DNA from 3 places in the Burkholderia sp. 22313 genome. Region 1 is predicted to be linked to each of the others. Evidence: predicted binding sites of a transcription regulator. Region 1 holds the regulator's gene; each other region holds the start of a gene.
What was found. The regulator FliA, encoded in region 1, starts transcription of late flagellar genes. The targets are predictions, from matches to a motif close to CTAAAGTTTNNNNNNNNNNNGCCGNTA.

Region 1 (4,821 bases):
ACGCGCTGCGCGCGATGCTCGCGCGTTTCCTGCGCCGCAGCCTGCCGCAACTGAAAGTGCTGTCGTACGCCGAAGTGCCGGACACACGCACGATCAAAGTCGTTAACGTCATCGGGGGTTCCGCTTGAACATTCGCAAATTCACCGGCGCGACCAGCCGCGACGCGCTTCGTCTCGTTCGCGAGGCACTGGGCGCCGACGCCGTCGTGCTGTCGAACCGCACGCTCGATGACGGCAGCGTCGAAATCGTCGCACTCGCCGACTCGGACCTCGCCGCGGTCACGCCGCCGCCCGCTGCTCGAGCGCGCATGCTCGCGTCGCGCACGCCGGAATCAGTGCCGGCCGCCGCCGTTCCCGGCATCGTGTCGCGCCCCGGCGCCGCGCCCGCGCGCCCGGCCGTCAATCCGTATGCGGCCGGCGACGGTGGACTTCCGGACGTGTTCTCGTCGGTGTTCGGCGCGCGTGCCGAAGCGACGGAGCCGGCTGCGGAACCGGCCGCGTTCGACGCCGATGCGCACGCGCTCGACGCGGCAGCGCCGTCGCCGGTTACGCCTGCTGTCACTGCCGATGCAACGCCGGCAGGCACGCCGGCCGCATCGTCCGAACCCGCGCCGTGGCTCGTCGAGCACGCGAAGCGCCTGACGCAGCAGCGCGAGGCGCTGATCGCCCGCGCGCAGGCGGCGCCGGCCGCAGCGCAAGCACCGGCCCGCACGCAGCCGGACGCCGCCGCCGCGACGCCGGCCGGCTGGGCGCGCGACATCGTGCGCGACGCCGAGCGCCGGATGCCGGGCGCGGCCGCCGCTGCCCGCGCAAGCGAAGCGAGCGCCGCGAGACCGATCGAACGCGCGGCCGAACGCACGCGCCTGTCCGCCGATGCGGCCGCCGCGGTGGCCGACGCGGTGAAGGCGCGCGTCGAGAGCATCGTCAACGACACGGTGATGCACGAGCTCGGCGCGATGCGCGGGATGATGGAAGAGCAGTTCGACAGCCTGATGTGGCACGACCGCCAGCGCCGCAGCCCGGTGCATGGCGCGCTGACCAGGCACCTGTTTTCGGCCGGCTTCTCCGCGCAGCTGGTGCGGATGCTGGTCGACAACCTGCCGTCCGGCGACGGCACGCAGACCTTCGAGCAGGCTGCCGACTGGGCGCAGTCGGTGCTCGCGGCAAACCTGCCGGTGCTCGAGAGCGAGGACGCGCTGATGGAGCGCGGCGGCGTGTTCGCGCTGATGGGGCCGACGGGAGTCGGCAAGACGACGACCACCGCGAAGCTCGCCGCGCGCTGCGTGATGCGCTTCGGTGCGAGCAAGGTCGCGCTGCTGACCACCGACAGCTACCGGATCGGCGGCCACGAGCAGCTGCGCATCTTCGGCAAGATCCTCGGCGTGCCGGTGCACGCGGTGAAGGACGCGGGCGACCTCGCGCTCGCGCTGTCCGAGCTGCGCAACAAGCACATCGTGCTGATCGACACGATCGGCATGAGCCAGCGCGACCGCGCGCTGTCCGACCAGATCGCGATGCTGCATGGCGCGAACGCGCCGGTGCAGCGCCTGCTGCTGCTCAACGCGACGAGCCACGGCGACACGCTGAACGAAGTCGTGCAGGCGTACCGCAGCGCGGGCGAACATCCCGACCTCGCCGGTTGCATCCTGACCAAGCTCGACGAGGCGACCCACCTCGGTGGCGTGCTCGACACCGTGATCCGCTACAAGCTGCCGGTCCACTACGTGTCGACCGGCCAGAAGGTGCCGGAAAACCTGTACGTCGCGTCGACCAAATTCCTGCTGAAGAGCGCGTTCTGTGTGCCGCGCGACGGCTCGCCCTTCGTGCCGCAGGACGAGGACATGCCGGCGCTGCTTTCCGCACTGACCGCACGTTCCACCGCCGAGCTGCACGAGGTGCGATTTGGATAAACGGATCATCGACCAGGCCGAAGGGCTGCGGCGCCTGCTGGCCGGGCGCGCGTCGCGCATCGTCGCGGTGACGGGCGGGCCGGCGGGTGTCGGCTGCACGTCCACCGTCGTCAACGTCGCGGCCGCGCTGGCCTCGCTCGGCAAGGACGTGCTCGTCGTCGACGAGCGCGCCGACGTGCAGTCGGCCGCGGCGACGCTCGCGGGCGCGTGGCTGCGCGACGGCGAACGCACGCGCGTCGCCGCCGGCTTCGGCCTGTGCGCGGCCGCGCGGCTCGCACGCGACGGCTACAGCGACTCGCAACTGAGCGACTTCATCGACGGCCAGGCCGACATCGTGCTGGTCGACGCGCAGCTCGGCGCCGACGGTGCGCTCTCCGCGCTCGCGCGCGAGGCGCACGACGTGCTGATCGTCACGCGGGTCGCCGCGCAGGCGATCACCGAGGCCTACGCGTGCATGAAGCGCCTGCATTTCTCGCACGCGGTCGCGCAGTTCCGCGTGCTGACCAATCACGTCGGCAGCCACGCGGATGCGAAGACCGCCTTCGACAACCTCGCGGGCGTCGCGAGCCGCTACCTGACGGTGTCGATCGCCGACGCCGGCTGCGTGAGCGCCGATCCGCTCGTCGAGCATGCGCGCGACCTGATGCATACCGCGGTCGACGCGTTCCCGTCGTCGGCGGCCGCGCGCGATTACCGGCAGATTGCCGCCGACCTGCTGTACTGGCCGATGCGTCCGGGTTCGGGCGCCGGCCGCGCCGTGCATGCGGGCGGCAAGCCGTCGTACGAGGCGGGTGCGGCCCACGCCGCGTGAGCGCCACCGGAAGGAGAGAGCCATGATGTACAACGCTCAGGGAAAAATGACCCAGGCCGACGTGCTCGCGCAATACGCGCCGCTCGTGCGGCGCCTGGGGCTGCAGCTCGTCGCGAAGATGCCGGCGAGCGTCGACCTCGACGACCTGATCCAGGCCGGCATGATCGGCCTGATGGACGCGGCCGGCCGCTACAAGGAAGACCAGGGCGCGCAGTTCGAGACCTACGCGACCCAGCGCATCCGCGGCGCGATGCTCGACGAGCTGCGCAGCAACGACTGGCTGCCGCGCAGCCTGCGCAAGACGTCGCGCGAGGTCGAGCACGCGGTGCACCAGGTCGAGCAGCACCTGGGCCGTTCGGCGAGCGAGACCGAGATCGCCGAGCACCTGAAGATGCCGCTCGACGAATACCAGGGGATGCTGCAGGACCTGCACGGCAGCCAGCTCATCTACTACGAGGATTTCGATCGCGCGGCCGACGACGAGCCGTTCCTCGACCGCTATCGCGTCGATCACGCCGATCCGCTGTCGGCGCTGCTCGACGACCACCTGCGCGAGGCGCTCGTCGAAGCGATCGAACGGCTGCCCGAGCGCGAGAAGCTGCTGATGTCGCTGTACTACGAGCGCGGGCTGAACCTGCGCGAGATCGGCGCGGTGCTCGAAGTCAGCGAGTCGCGCGTGTGCCAGCTGCACAGCCAGGCCGTCGCGCGCCTGCGCGCACGGTTGCGCGAACAGGCGTGGGTCGGCGCGGAGAACTGACCCTTTCTTGCGCCCACGCGCGCCGACGCCGCGCGTGGCGCGCGCGGCGCACAATTCCCGCGCCGATTTGCTACAATCGCTCCCGTTTTCCGAGGAGCGTTGCGACGGACCATCCTGCGTCCGCCAGGCTCGGAGAGCTTCACCAAGCAGCCGTGCGGCGAGATTCGCGCCGGCCCCGCTTCCTGAACGGCGCTCACGTCACCAATTTCTAGAACTTTTTTAGAAAGGAGGGCGTGATGAACGCCATTATCGATTCCAAGGCTTCCACCGATTACGTCGTCGCCGACATGGCGCTTGCCGGCTGGGGCCGCAAGGAACTGAACATCGCCGAGACCGAAATGCCGGGCCTCGTGCAGATCCGCGACGAATACAAGGCGCAGCAGCCGCTGAAGGGCGCGCGCATCGCAGGTTCGCTGCACATGACGATCCAGACCGGCGTGCTGATCGAGACGCTGAAGGCGCTCGGCGCGGACGTTCGCTGGGCCTCGTGCAACATCTTCTCGACGCAGGACCACGCCGCTGCCGCGATCGTCGAAGCCGGCACGCCGGTGTTCGCGTTCAAGGGCGAGTCGCTCGACGAATACTGGGAGTTCTCGCACCGCATCTTCGAATGGCCGAACGGCGAATTCGCGAACATGATCCTGGACGACGGCGGCGACGCAACGCTGCTGCTGATCCTCGGCGCGAAGGCCGAGAAGGACCGTTCGGTGATCGCGAAGCCGACCAACGAGGAAGAAGTCGCGCTGTACAAGTCGATCGCGAAGCACCTCGACATCGACGCGACCTGGTACTCGACGCGCCTCGCGCACATCAAGGGCGTGACCGAAGAAACCACGACCGGCGTGCACCGCCTGTACCAGATGGAAAAGGACGGCCGCCTGCCGTTCCCGGCGTTCAACGTGAACGACTCGGTCACGAAGTCGAAGTTCGACAACCTGTACGGCTGCCGCGAGTCGCTCGTCGACGGCATCAAGCGCGCGACCGACGTGATGATCGCGGGCAAGGTCGCGGTCGTCGCGGGTTACGGCGACGTGGGCAAGGGCTGCGCGCAATCGCTGCGCGGCCTCGGCGCGACCGTGTGGGTCACCGAAATCGATCCGATCTGCGCGCTGCAGGCGGCGATGGAAGGCTACCGCGTCGTGACGATGGAATACGCGGCCGACAAGGCCGACATCTTCGTGACGGCGACCGGCAACTACCACGTGATCAACCACGATCACATGAAGGCGATGCGCCACAACGCGATCGTCTGCAACATCGGTCACTTCGACTCGGAAATCGACGTCGCGTCGACCCGCCAGTACCAGTGGGAAAACATCAAGCCGCAGGTCGACCACATCATCT
Region 2 (4,821 bases), on a different contig from region 1:
CACCGAGCGGATGTACTCGCTCGAATCGAGCGACAGCGCGGTGTGCTGCTCGGCTTCCCGCGCGAACTCCTGCAGCACCTCCTCGACCTGTTCGCGCGTGACGTTCTTCAGCGCGGCCATCGCGGCGCCGATCTTCTGCACCTCGCGCGGCGCGAGGAACTTGAATACTTCAGCGGCCTCTTCCTCGCCGATCGACATCAGCAGCAGCGCGCTCTTGGTCAGGCCTTCAGCGTTCATCGGACACCCAGTTCTTCACGACGGTGGCGACGATCTTCGGATCCTGGCGGGCGATCGTGCGCGCGTAGTCGAGGTTGCGTTCGTAGCGGTTCTTTTCGTTCTCGAAGCCGAGCAGCAGCGGATCGGGTTCGTCGTCGGCCTTGGCCGGCGCGGGCAGGCCGTCGAGCGCGACCGGATCCTCCGGCGCCGCGAGCGCCGGCGCGACCGGCTCGGGCGGCGGGAACGCGCGGCGCATCGCCGGGCGCACGAACATGAAATAGAGCACCGCCGCGGCCGCCGCGATACCGAGCCACTTCGCGGCTTCCTTCGCCATCGCGATCATGTCCGGCTGGCGCCACCACGGCAGGTCGGCGTACGGATCGCTGGCGGTCGAGAACGCGCTGTTCACGACGTTCACCGAGTCGCCGCGTTTCTCGTCGTAGCCCATCGCGTCCTTCACGAGCTGCTCGATCTGCGCGAGCTTCGCGCTCGGCAGCGGCTGCATCGTCACGTGGCCCTTCGCGTCGGCGACCGGCTGGTAGTTGACGACGACCGCGACCGACAGCCGCTTCACGTTGCCCATCGGCTGTTCGACGTGACGGATCGTCTTGTCGAGCTCGTAGTTGGTCGTCTGGTCCTTGCGGTCGCTGATGGGTGTCGTCTGCGGCCCGTTCTGGCCATTGCCGGCGACAATCGGCGCGGACGCCGGCTGCGGCGGCGTGTTCGACAGCGCGCCCGGCACGCCCGATGCGCCGCCCTGCGCGAGTTCGGTGGCGGTGCTGGTCTGCTGGCTGCGGATCGCGGTCTGCTGCGGCGACGCGTTCGGGCCGTAGCTTTCCGAGGTCTGCTCGAGCCTGGAGAAATCGATGTCGGCGCTGACCTGCGAGCGTGCGTTGCCGGTGCCGAAGATCGGCGCGAGGATCGCGTCGATGCGCTTCTGCGTGTTGCGTTCGACCTGCTGCACGTACTTGAGCTGGCTCGCGTCGAGGCCGGAGGCCGACGCGGTCTGCGTCAGCAGGTTGCCGTCCTGGTCGACGATCGTCACGTTCCTGGCCGGCATGTCGGGCACGCCGGACGACACCATCCGCGTGATCGCCTGCACCTGGCCTTCGTCGAGCACGCGGCCCGGGTAGAGGTCGACGAACACCGACGCGCTCGGCGCTTCCTTGTCGCGCACGAACACGGACGGTTTCGGGATCGCGAGATGCACGCGCGCGCCGCGCACCGAGTTGATCGATTCGATCGTGCGTTGCAGCTCGCCTTCGAGCGCGCGCTGGTAGTTCACCTGCTCGGCGAACTGGCTGATGCCGAATTTCTGGTTGTCCATCAGCTCGAAGCCGACCGAGCCGCCCTTGGGCAGGCCCATCGCGGCGAGCTTCAGGCGCGTCTCATGCACCTGGTTCGACGGCACGAGGATCGCGCCGCCGGCGTCCGCGAACTTGTAGGGAACGTTTGCCTGCTGGAGCGCGGCGATGATCGCGCCGCCGTCGCGGTCCGACAGGTTGCTGTACAGCACGCGGTAGTCGGGCGCGCGGCTCCACAGCACCAGCGCGGTGATCACGGCGATCGCGAACGCGACGGCGATCACGAACGGCAGCTTCGGGTTGCCCTTCATCCGCGAGATGCCGGGGATGCGTTCCGCGAAGCCGCCGAACCCGAAGTCCGCGCCTGCGCCGCCTGCTCCCGGCAACGCGGCGGCCGCGGTGGCGCCTGGCACCGGGCTGGCGAGGCCCGTGCGGGCGTCGGGGTTGATCAGCGAGTTGGCCTGCGAATCCATGCGTCGAGTTTCTCCGGAGCGGGACGACTGAGCCGCTCGGACGAGCGGACGGACAATGACACGATGCGATTATCGGGATCCGGGGGCGACTCCGATCGGCCGAAAAGAGCGGGGTTTCCCCCGTACTTTCACGGCTTTGGCGCGTGGCGCGCTGCTATCCTTTTTCGCAATCCGGCATGGTGCGCATGGTGCGGCGCCGGCGGAAACGCCCGGTGCGCCCGGGTCTCTTCTCTCAGGTCTGGGGACAGCATGACTGCCAACGTCAGCGGAATCGGTTCGGTGTTGCAACAGATGCAGGCGATGGCCGCGCAGGCGTCCGGCGGCGTCGCGAGCCCGGCGGCGGCGCTGGCCGGCTCGGGTGCCGCGACGGCCGGCACGTTCGCGAGCGCGATGAAGGCGTCGCTCGACAAGATCAGCGGCGACCAGCAGCACGCGCTCGGCGAGGCAAAGGCGTTCGAGGTCGGGGCCGCGAACGTGTCGCTGAACGACGTGATGGTCGACATGCAGAAGGCCAATATCGGCTTCCAGTTCGGGCTCCAGGTCCGCAACAAGCTGGTGAGCGCATACAACGACATCATGCAGATGTCGGTGTGACGGGACGGCCTCCGGGGACGGGCCTCCGGGGACGGCCACCCGGCGACGGGCATCGGCGGGCCGTCACCCCGGCCGCGGCCTGCCGGCCAGGCTGGCGGCCCGTGCGCCTAAAGCTTTTCAATTCCATTCCGATAACTCCGGAAGAAGGCCGCGTCATGCCATGCAGGGCCGCGGCCACCGCATAGCCAACGCATCACAAGGAGAAGTGCATGTTTTCCCCAGGACACGCTGGAGCCAGTGCGTACGCGCGTGTCGGCGTCGAGACGGGGGTGATGGGCGCGTCCCCGCACCGGCTGATCGCGATGCTGTACCAGGGCGCGCGGCAGGCCATTGCGCTCGCGCGCCTGCATTTGCAGCAGGGCAACGTGCCCGCGCGCGGCGAGGCGATCGGCAAGGCGATCGGGATCGTCGAGAGCGGCCTGCAGGCATCGCTGAACCGCGACGCGGGCGGTGAGATCGCCGCGCGCCTCGACGCGCTGTACGGGTACATCGGCCGGCGCCTGCTCGAAGCGAACGCGAAAGCGAGCGACGCGATGCTGGTCGAGGTCGACGGGCTGCTCGCCACGCTCGAGGAAGCCTGGACGGGCATCGGCCCCGAAGTCGCGCGGATGGCCGCGCAACACGCGGCGGACGCGGCACGATGAATCTCAAGGCTGAATACTTCGCTCGCTACGAGGCGCTGGTAGCCGTGTCGGGGCGCATGCTGTGCGCCGCGCGCGGCGCCGACTGGACCGCGCTGCCGGAGTTGCAGGCCGAATTCCTGCGGCTCGTCGACGGGCTGAAGGAGGCCGCTCCGGGTGTCGCGCTCGACGAGTCGGACCTCGGCCGCAAGCTCGCGCTGATTCGCCGCATCCTCGCCGACGACGCCGCGATCCGCGATCTCGCGAGCCCGGAAGTCGCGCGGCTGTCCGCGCTGTTCGAGGCGCGGCGTTCGACCCAGGTCCTGACCGATCTCTACCGTGCGCGCGGCTAGTGCCCGCCAGTGCCCGTTTGCCGGGGCGGCGGTTGCCGTGTGCCCGGATTCGCAACGAAGTGGCTGAGGTGAGCAGGCTCCGATCATGACCGGTATCGACTCCGTTGCGGCTGCCCTGCTGGCGAGCCGTCTCGACAGCCTGCTGACCGGCACCGTGACGGCGCCAGCCGGCGGCGGCGCGACCGCACAGGTCGGCACGCCGGGCACCGGCGCTTCGTCGCCGCCGTCGACCGGCGCACCGCCGGCCGCGCCGCCGGCGTCCGCGCAGACCGCGCTGTCCGATGTCGCACTCGTGCTCGACGCGATTGCGCGCTCGGGTGGTGTCGCGATACCCGTGATCGCCGGGCGCGCGCCGCTGCTGGCCGATCCTGCCGTGTTGCTGAGCGCGGCGGCCGTGCCACCGGATGGCCAGCCGGCGTCCGATTCGGCCGCGTCTGCCGCGGCTTCTTCCACTCCGTCACCGGCGTCCGACGTGGCGGCCGCGCGGGCGGCGGCCGCCGCGCCACCCGTCGCGACGCTGCGCGCGGCGCTGGCGCAGGCCGTCGGCGAAAGCGGTCTCTTCTACGAATCCCACCTCGCACAGTGGCTGGCCGGCCAGCGCCCGCTCGCCGCGCTGATGCGCGAACCGCAGGCGCGGCTCGCGGCCGTGCCGGTGCCGGCCGCCGGGGATGCCGCGCGGCACGATGCGCCCGATGTACTCGACGCGCTGCTCGCGCAGCGCCTGCCGTTGCCGGCAGCGGCGCGAACCGCCGCGCAGCCGGGTGCGCCAGCGTCGGGCGGTGCGGTTTCGCACGAGCTCGCGCAGAACGTGCCGACGGCCGCCCGACCAGGCGCTGCGTCGGGCATGGCCGCGCCGGCAGACCCGCTCGGCGATCACGGCGACGCGCGCTGGACGCCCGCGCGCGCCGAGCTGGCCGCCGCATCGGCCGATCCGCAGGCGCAGGCAGCGGCTCCCGTGCATCCGGCCGCCGTGCCGATCGTCCGGCAACAACTCGATGCGCTCGCAACCGACCAGTTCCGCTGGACGGGCGAAGCATGGCCCGGTGCGCGGCTCGACTGGACGATCGAACCCGACGACCCGGGCGGCCGCGCGGCGCGCAGCGGCGACGAGGCGGGCGACGGCATCGCGTGGCGCACGCGGCTGACGCTGACGCTGCCGTCGCTCGGCACGGTCGACGCGGAACTGGTATTGAACGGCGCGCAGCTTGTCGCGCGGCTGCGGGCGAATTCGGCCGGCGCCGACCGGCTCACGCGGAACGAG
Region 3 (4,821 bases), on a different contig from region 1:
GCGGCGGGCTTCGGCGCGGCCGGCAACGAAGGCAGCCTCGCCGCGATGAACGCGATGGCGAAGGCCTACGCGAACGCGTCGAACAACGGCGGGCTCGCCGGCTCGCGCGGCTATACCGCCGGCAGCGCGCTGACGCCGCCGGTCAAGGGCGCGAGCGGCGTGCAGGACGCCGACGCGTTCGTCGACCGGCTCGCCGGCGCGGCGCAGACGGCGAGCGCGACCACCGGGATCCCGGCGCGCTTCATCGTCGGCCAGGCCGCGCTGGAATCGGGCTGGGGCAAGCGCGAGATCCGCGCGAGCGACGGCTCGACGAGCTACAACGTGTTCGGCATCAAGGCGAACAAGGGCTGGACGGGCCGCACGGTGTCGGCGCTGACGACCGAATACGTGAACGGCACGCCGCGCCGCGTCGTCGCGAAGTTCCGCGCGTATGATTCGTACGAGCACGCGATGACCGATTACGCGAACCTGCTCAAGAACAACCCGCGCTACGCGGGCGTGCTGAGCGCGAGCCGCAGCGTCGAGGGCTTTGCGCACGGAATGCAGAAGGCCGGTTACGCGACCGACCCGAATTACGCGAAGAAGCTGATCTCGATCATGCAGCAGATCGGCTGACGGGCCCGCCCGTCGTCGTCGCCTGCTGTCGTCTTTCGGACCGCGCCCGGCTCCCGCCGCGCGCGGTTTCAACGTTTGCGCGAAAAAAATCGGCGATTCGATCTAAACTTTCGGTGAGCACTGCCGCTAAGTGTGTGAGACCGCAACCGGGCCCTTGTTCTGGCCCGGTTTTATTGCGCACCGGTTGCCCCGGGCGCCCATGACAAGAAACCGGCTAGCCATGACTATCGAAACGTCGTCCGATCCGAGCCTGGATGCGGGCCATTCCGGGCCCGACTATGCCCGCCGCAATCCGCTGGAGATCGGCGTGCAGTTGCGCAACCTCGTGAACCGCGGCGACTTCCTGACCGTCCAGTATCCGGGCGGCCAGCTCGTCACGCGCCTGCTCGAGGTCGACGTCGGCGCGCGCACGTTCACGTTCGACTGGGGTGCGCTGTCCGAGCAGAACGCCGGCATCCTGGGCGCGTCGCACTGCACGTTCGCGGCGGCGCCGGAGGGCGTGCGCGTCGAATTCACCACCCGCACGCCGCGCGAGACGCGCTACGAGGGGCTGCCCGCGTTCGTCGCCGATTTCCCCGACGTGCTGATGTGCATCCAGCGCCGCGAGTATTTCCGCGTCGACGCGCCGGTCATCGATCCGTTCCTGTGCCGCGGCAAGCTGCCGGACGGCGACAGCTTCGTGTTCGAGGTGCATAACCTGTCGCTCGGCGGCGTCGGGCTGCGCACGGCCGACGAACGCGTCGAGGCGCTCGAGGTCGGCACGCTGCTGCCGGGCGTCGAGCTCGAACTGACCGGCCACGGCAAGCTGGCGCTCGACCTGTGCCTCGTGTCGCAGCGTTCGACGCAGATGCCGAACGGCTCGCGGCGCTTCCAGCTCGGCTTTCGCTTCATGTCGCTGCCTGGCAGCGCGGAGAACACGCTGCAGCGCCTGATCACGCAGCTCGAGATGAAGCGCCGCTCGCTCGCGCGGGCCTGACGCACCCGCTACACCGCCCTCGCGGCTCCCTCGCGGCTCCATTCTGGGCCGGCTTTCGAACCGGCTCGTGCCGGTTCGCCCCGGCGCCGGCACCGCTCGCCGGGGCCGCCGACGCGCGACGCGCCAGTCGGCGCCGCACGCGCATTTTTTCCTCAATTTTTCCGATCCGCGGCCGTTATACCGGGAGTCACGCAACCCGGCGGCCGCAGCGCGGCCGGCTCATCAGGATCGCGCATGTCCAACACACTCATGAACCTCGGTGTCAGCGGCCTCAATGCCGCGCTCTGGGGCCTCACGACGACCGGCCAGAACATCAGCAACGCCGCGACGCCCGGCTATTCGGTCGAGCGCCCCGTCTATGCCGAGGCGAGCGGCCAGTACACGTCGAGCGGCTACATGCCGCAGGGCGTGAACACCGTCACCGTGCAGCGGCAGTACAGCCAGTATCTGAGCGACCAGCTGAACAGCGCACAGTCGCAGGGCGGCGCGCTGTCGACGTGGTATTCGCTCGTCACGCAGCTGAACAACTACGTCGGCAGCCCGACGGCCGGCATCTCGACCGCGATCACCAGCTATTTCACCGGGCTGCAGAACGTCGCGAACAATGCGTCCGACGCGTCGGTGCGGCAGACGGCGATGAGCAACGCGCAGACGCTCGCGAACCAGCTCACCGCGGCCGGCCAGCAGTACGACGCGCTGCGCCAGAGCGTCAACACGCAGCTCACCAGCACCGTGTCGCAGATCAACTCGTACACCGCGCAGATCGCGCAGCTGAACCAGCAGATCGCCGCGGCGAGCAGCCAGGGGCAGCCGCCGAACCAGCTGATGGACCAGCGCGACCTCGCGGTGTCGAACCTGTCGAACCTCGCCGGCGTGCAGGTGGTGCGCAACGACAGCGGTTACAGCGTGTTCCTCGCGGGCGGCCAGCCGCTCGTGGTTGCCGACAAGCGCTACCAGCTCGCGACCGTCACGTCGTCGTCCGATCCGAGCGAGCTGACCGTCGTGTCGCAGGGCATCGCCGGCGCAACGCCGCAGGCCCCGAACGAGGCGCTGCCGGATGCGTCGCTGTCGGGCGGCACGCTCGGCGGCCTGCTGGCGTTCCGCAGACAGACGCTCGATCCGGCCGAGGCGCAGCTGGGCGCGATCGCGACCAGCTTTGCCGCGCAGGTCAACGCGCAGAACGCGCTGGGCCTCGACCTGTCGGGCAACCCGGGCGGCAACCTGTTCAGCACCGGCACGCCGACCGTCTATGCGAACCAGGGCAACACCGGCAACGCAACGCTGTCCGTGTCGTTCGCGAACGCGTCGCAGCCGACGACGAGCGACTACACGCTGTCGTACGACGGCACGAACTACACGCTGACCGATCGCGCGAGCGGTGTGGTGGTCGACCAGAAGGCCGGCCCGATGCCGGTGTCGCTCGGCGGCCTGGATTTCTCGGTGCCGTCCGGCACGATGCAGGCCGGCGACCAGTTCACCGTGCTGCCGACGCGCGGCGCGCTGAACGGCTTCGGTCTCGCGACCTCGGCCGGCTCGGCGATCGCGGCGGCGTCGCCGTACGTGAGCTCGGTCAGCACGACGAACACCGGCACCGGCACGATCGGTTCGCTGTCGGTCACCAGCGCAACGGCCGCGGCCAACACGCACAACTACACGATCACGATGGGCGGCACGTCGGCCGCGCCGACCTACACGGTCACCGACAACACGGCCGTGCCGCCGACCACGTCGGCCGCGCAGCCGTTCCAGGCGGGTGCGCCGATCACGCTGACGGCCGGCGTCACGGTGGCGGTGTCGGGCGCGCCGGCGGTGGGCGACACGTTCACGGTCGCGCCGAACACGGGCGGCACGAACGACGGCAGCAACGCGCTCGCGCTGGCGCAGCTCGTCAATTCGAAGTCGTTCGGCAACGGCTCGACCACGCTGACCGGCGCGTACGCGAACTACGTGAACAGCATCGGCAACACGACGAGCCAGCTCAAGTCGTCGAGCGCCGCGCAGACGTCGCTCGTCGGCCAGATCACGTCCGCGCAGCAGTCGGCGTCGGGCGTGAACCAGAACGAGGAAGCGGCCAACCTGATGCAGTATCAGCAGCTGTACCAGGCGAATGCGAAGGTGATCCAGACGGCGTCGACGCTGTTCCAGACCGTGCTTGGCCTGTTCAACTGATTTCGGGGATCGGAGCGATGCGGATTTCCACCACCCAGTTCTACCAGCTCAACGTCGCACAGATGAGCGACCAGCAGGCGCAGCTTTCGCAGCTGTATCAGCAGATTTCGAGCGGCGTGAGCCTGTCGACCCCGGCCGACAACCCGCTCGGCGCGGCGCAGGCCGTGCAGCTGTCGATGACGTCGGCGACGCTGTCGCAGTACGCGTCGAACCAGAACACCGCGCTGTCGTCGCTGCAGAAGGAAGACCAGACGCTCACGAGCGTCAACAACCTGCTGAACAGCATCCATACGGTCGTGATCCAGGCCGGCGACGGCTCGCTGTCCGACAGCGATCGCTCGGCGCTGTCGACGCAGCTGCAGGGCTATCGCAACCAGTTGCTGACGCTCGCGAACTCGACGGACGGCGCCGGTAACTACCTGTTCTCGGGGTTCCAGTCGGCCACGGCGCCGTTCGCGAACGCGCCGGGCGGCGGTGTCACCTACAGCGGCGACTCGGGCTCGCGCGACGTGCAGATCGCCGATTCGCGCGCGATTGCGCAGGGCGACAACGGCGCGAGCGTGTTCCAGTCGGTGCCGATGCTCGGCAGCCAGCCGGTGCCGCTCGCCGGCAGCGGCAACACCGGCACGGCGACGATCGGCTCGGTGTCGATCACGAGCCCGTCGGCCGCGACCAACACGCACCAGTTCACGATCACGTTCGGCGGCACGCCGGCCGCGCCGACCTATACGGTGACCGACAATACCGTCGCCCCGCCGACCACGACCGCCGCGCAGCCGTATTCCGCCGGCGCGGGAATCGCGCTCGGCAACGGCCTGTCGGTGCCGGTGTCGGGGACGCCCGCCAGCGGCGACACGTTCACGGTCACGCCCGCGCCGAAGGCCGGCACCGACGTGTTCCAGACGCTCGACACGATGATCGCCGCGCTGAAGGTGCCGATCAGCACCAATACGGCAGCCGCGGCCGCGCTCACGAACGCGATGACCACCGGCACGACCAAGCTGAACAACACGATGACGAACATTCTCACCGTGCAGGCGTCGGTCGGCGGGCGCGAGCAG

Region 2: fliS (flagellar export chaperone FliS) is a predicted target of FliA. The motif match lies at 2,695-2,721, and genes of this name have one in related genera.
Region 3: flgK (flagellar hook-associated protein FlgK) is a predicted target of FliA. The motif match lies at 1,743-1,769, and genes of this name have one in related genera.

What each region holds. Positions count from the first base shown of each region.
Region 1 covers NZ_JBQEON010000024.1:53,742-58,562, forward strand. Annotated here, with positions in the region: gene flhA (flagellar biosynthesis protein FlhA) at 1-128, shown strand, start outside; gene flhF (flagellar biosynthesis protein FlhF) at 125-1,909, shown strand; gene ACTJKF_RS20070 (nucleotide-binding protein) at 1,902-2,720, shown strand; gene ACTJKF_RS20075 (RNA polymerase sigma factor FliA) at 2,743-3,477, shown strand; S-adenosyl-L-homocysteine riboswitch at 3,563-3,679, shown strand; gene ahcY (adenosylhomocysteinase) at 3,714-4,821, shown strand, end outside.
Region 2 covers NZ_JBQEON010000015.1:83,536-88,356, forward strand. Annotated here, with positions in the region: gene fliG (flagellar motor switch protein FliG) at 1-237, opposite strand, end outside; gene fliF (flagellar basal-body MS-ring/collar protein FliF) at 227-1,993, opposite strand; gene fliE (flagellar hook-basal body complex protein FliE) at 2,243-2,587, shown strand; gene fliS (flagellar export chaperone FliS) at 2,797-3,231, shown strand; gene ACTJKF_RS14750 (flagellar protein FliT) at 3,228-3,560, shown strand; gene fliK (flagellar hook-length control protein FliK) at 3,646-4,821, shown strand, end outside.
Region 3 covers NZ_JBQEON010000015.1:131,862-136,682, forward strand. Annotated here, with positions in the region: gene flgJ (flagellar assembly peptidoglycan hydrolase FlgJ) at 1-615, shown strand, start outside; gene ACTJKF_RS14975 (flagellar brake protein) at 836-1,591, shown strand; gene flgK (flagellar hook-associated protein FlgK) at 1,826-3,760, shown strand; gene flgL (flagellar hook-associated protein FlgL) at 3,778-4,821, shown strand, end outside.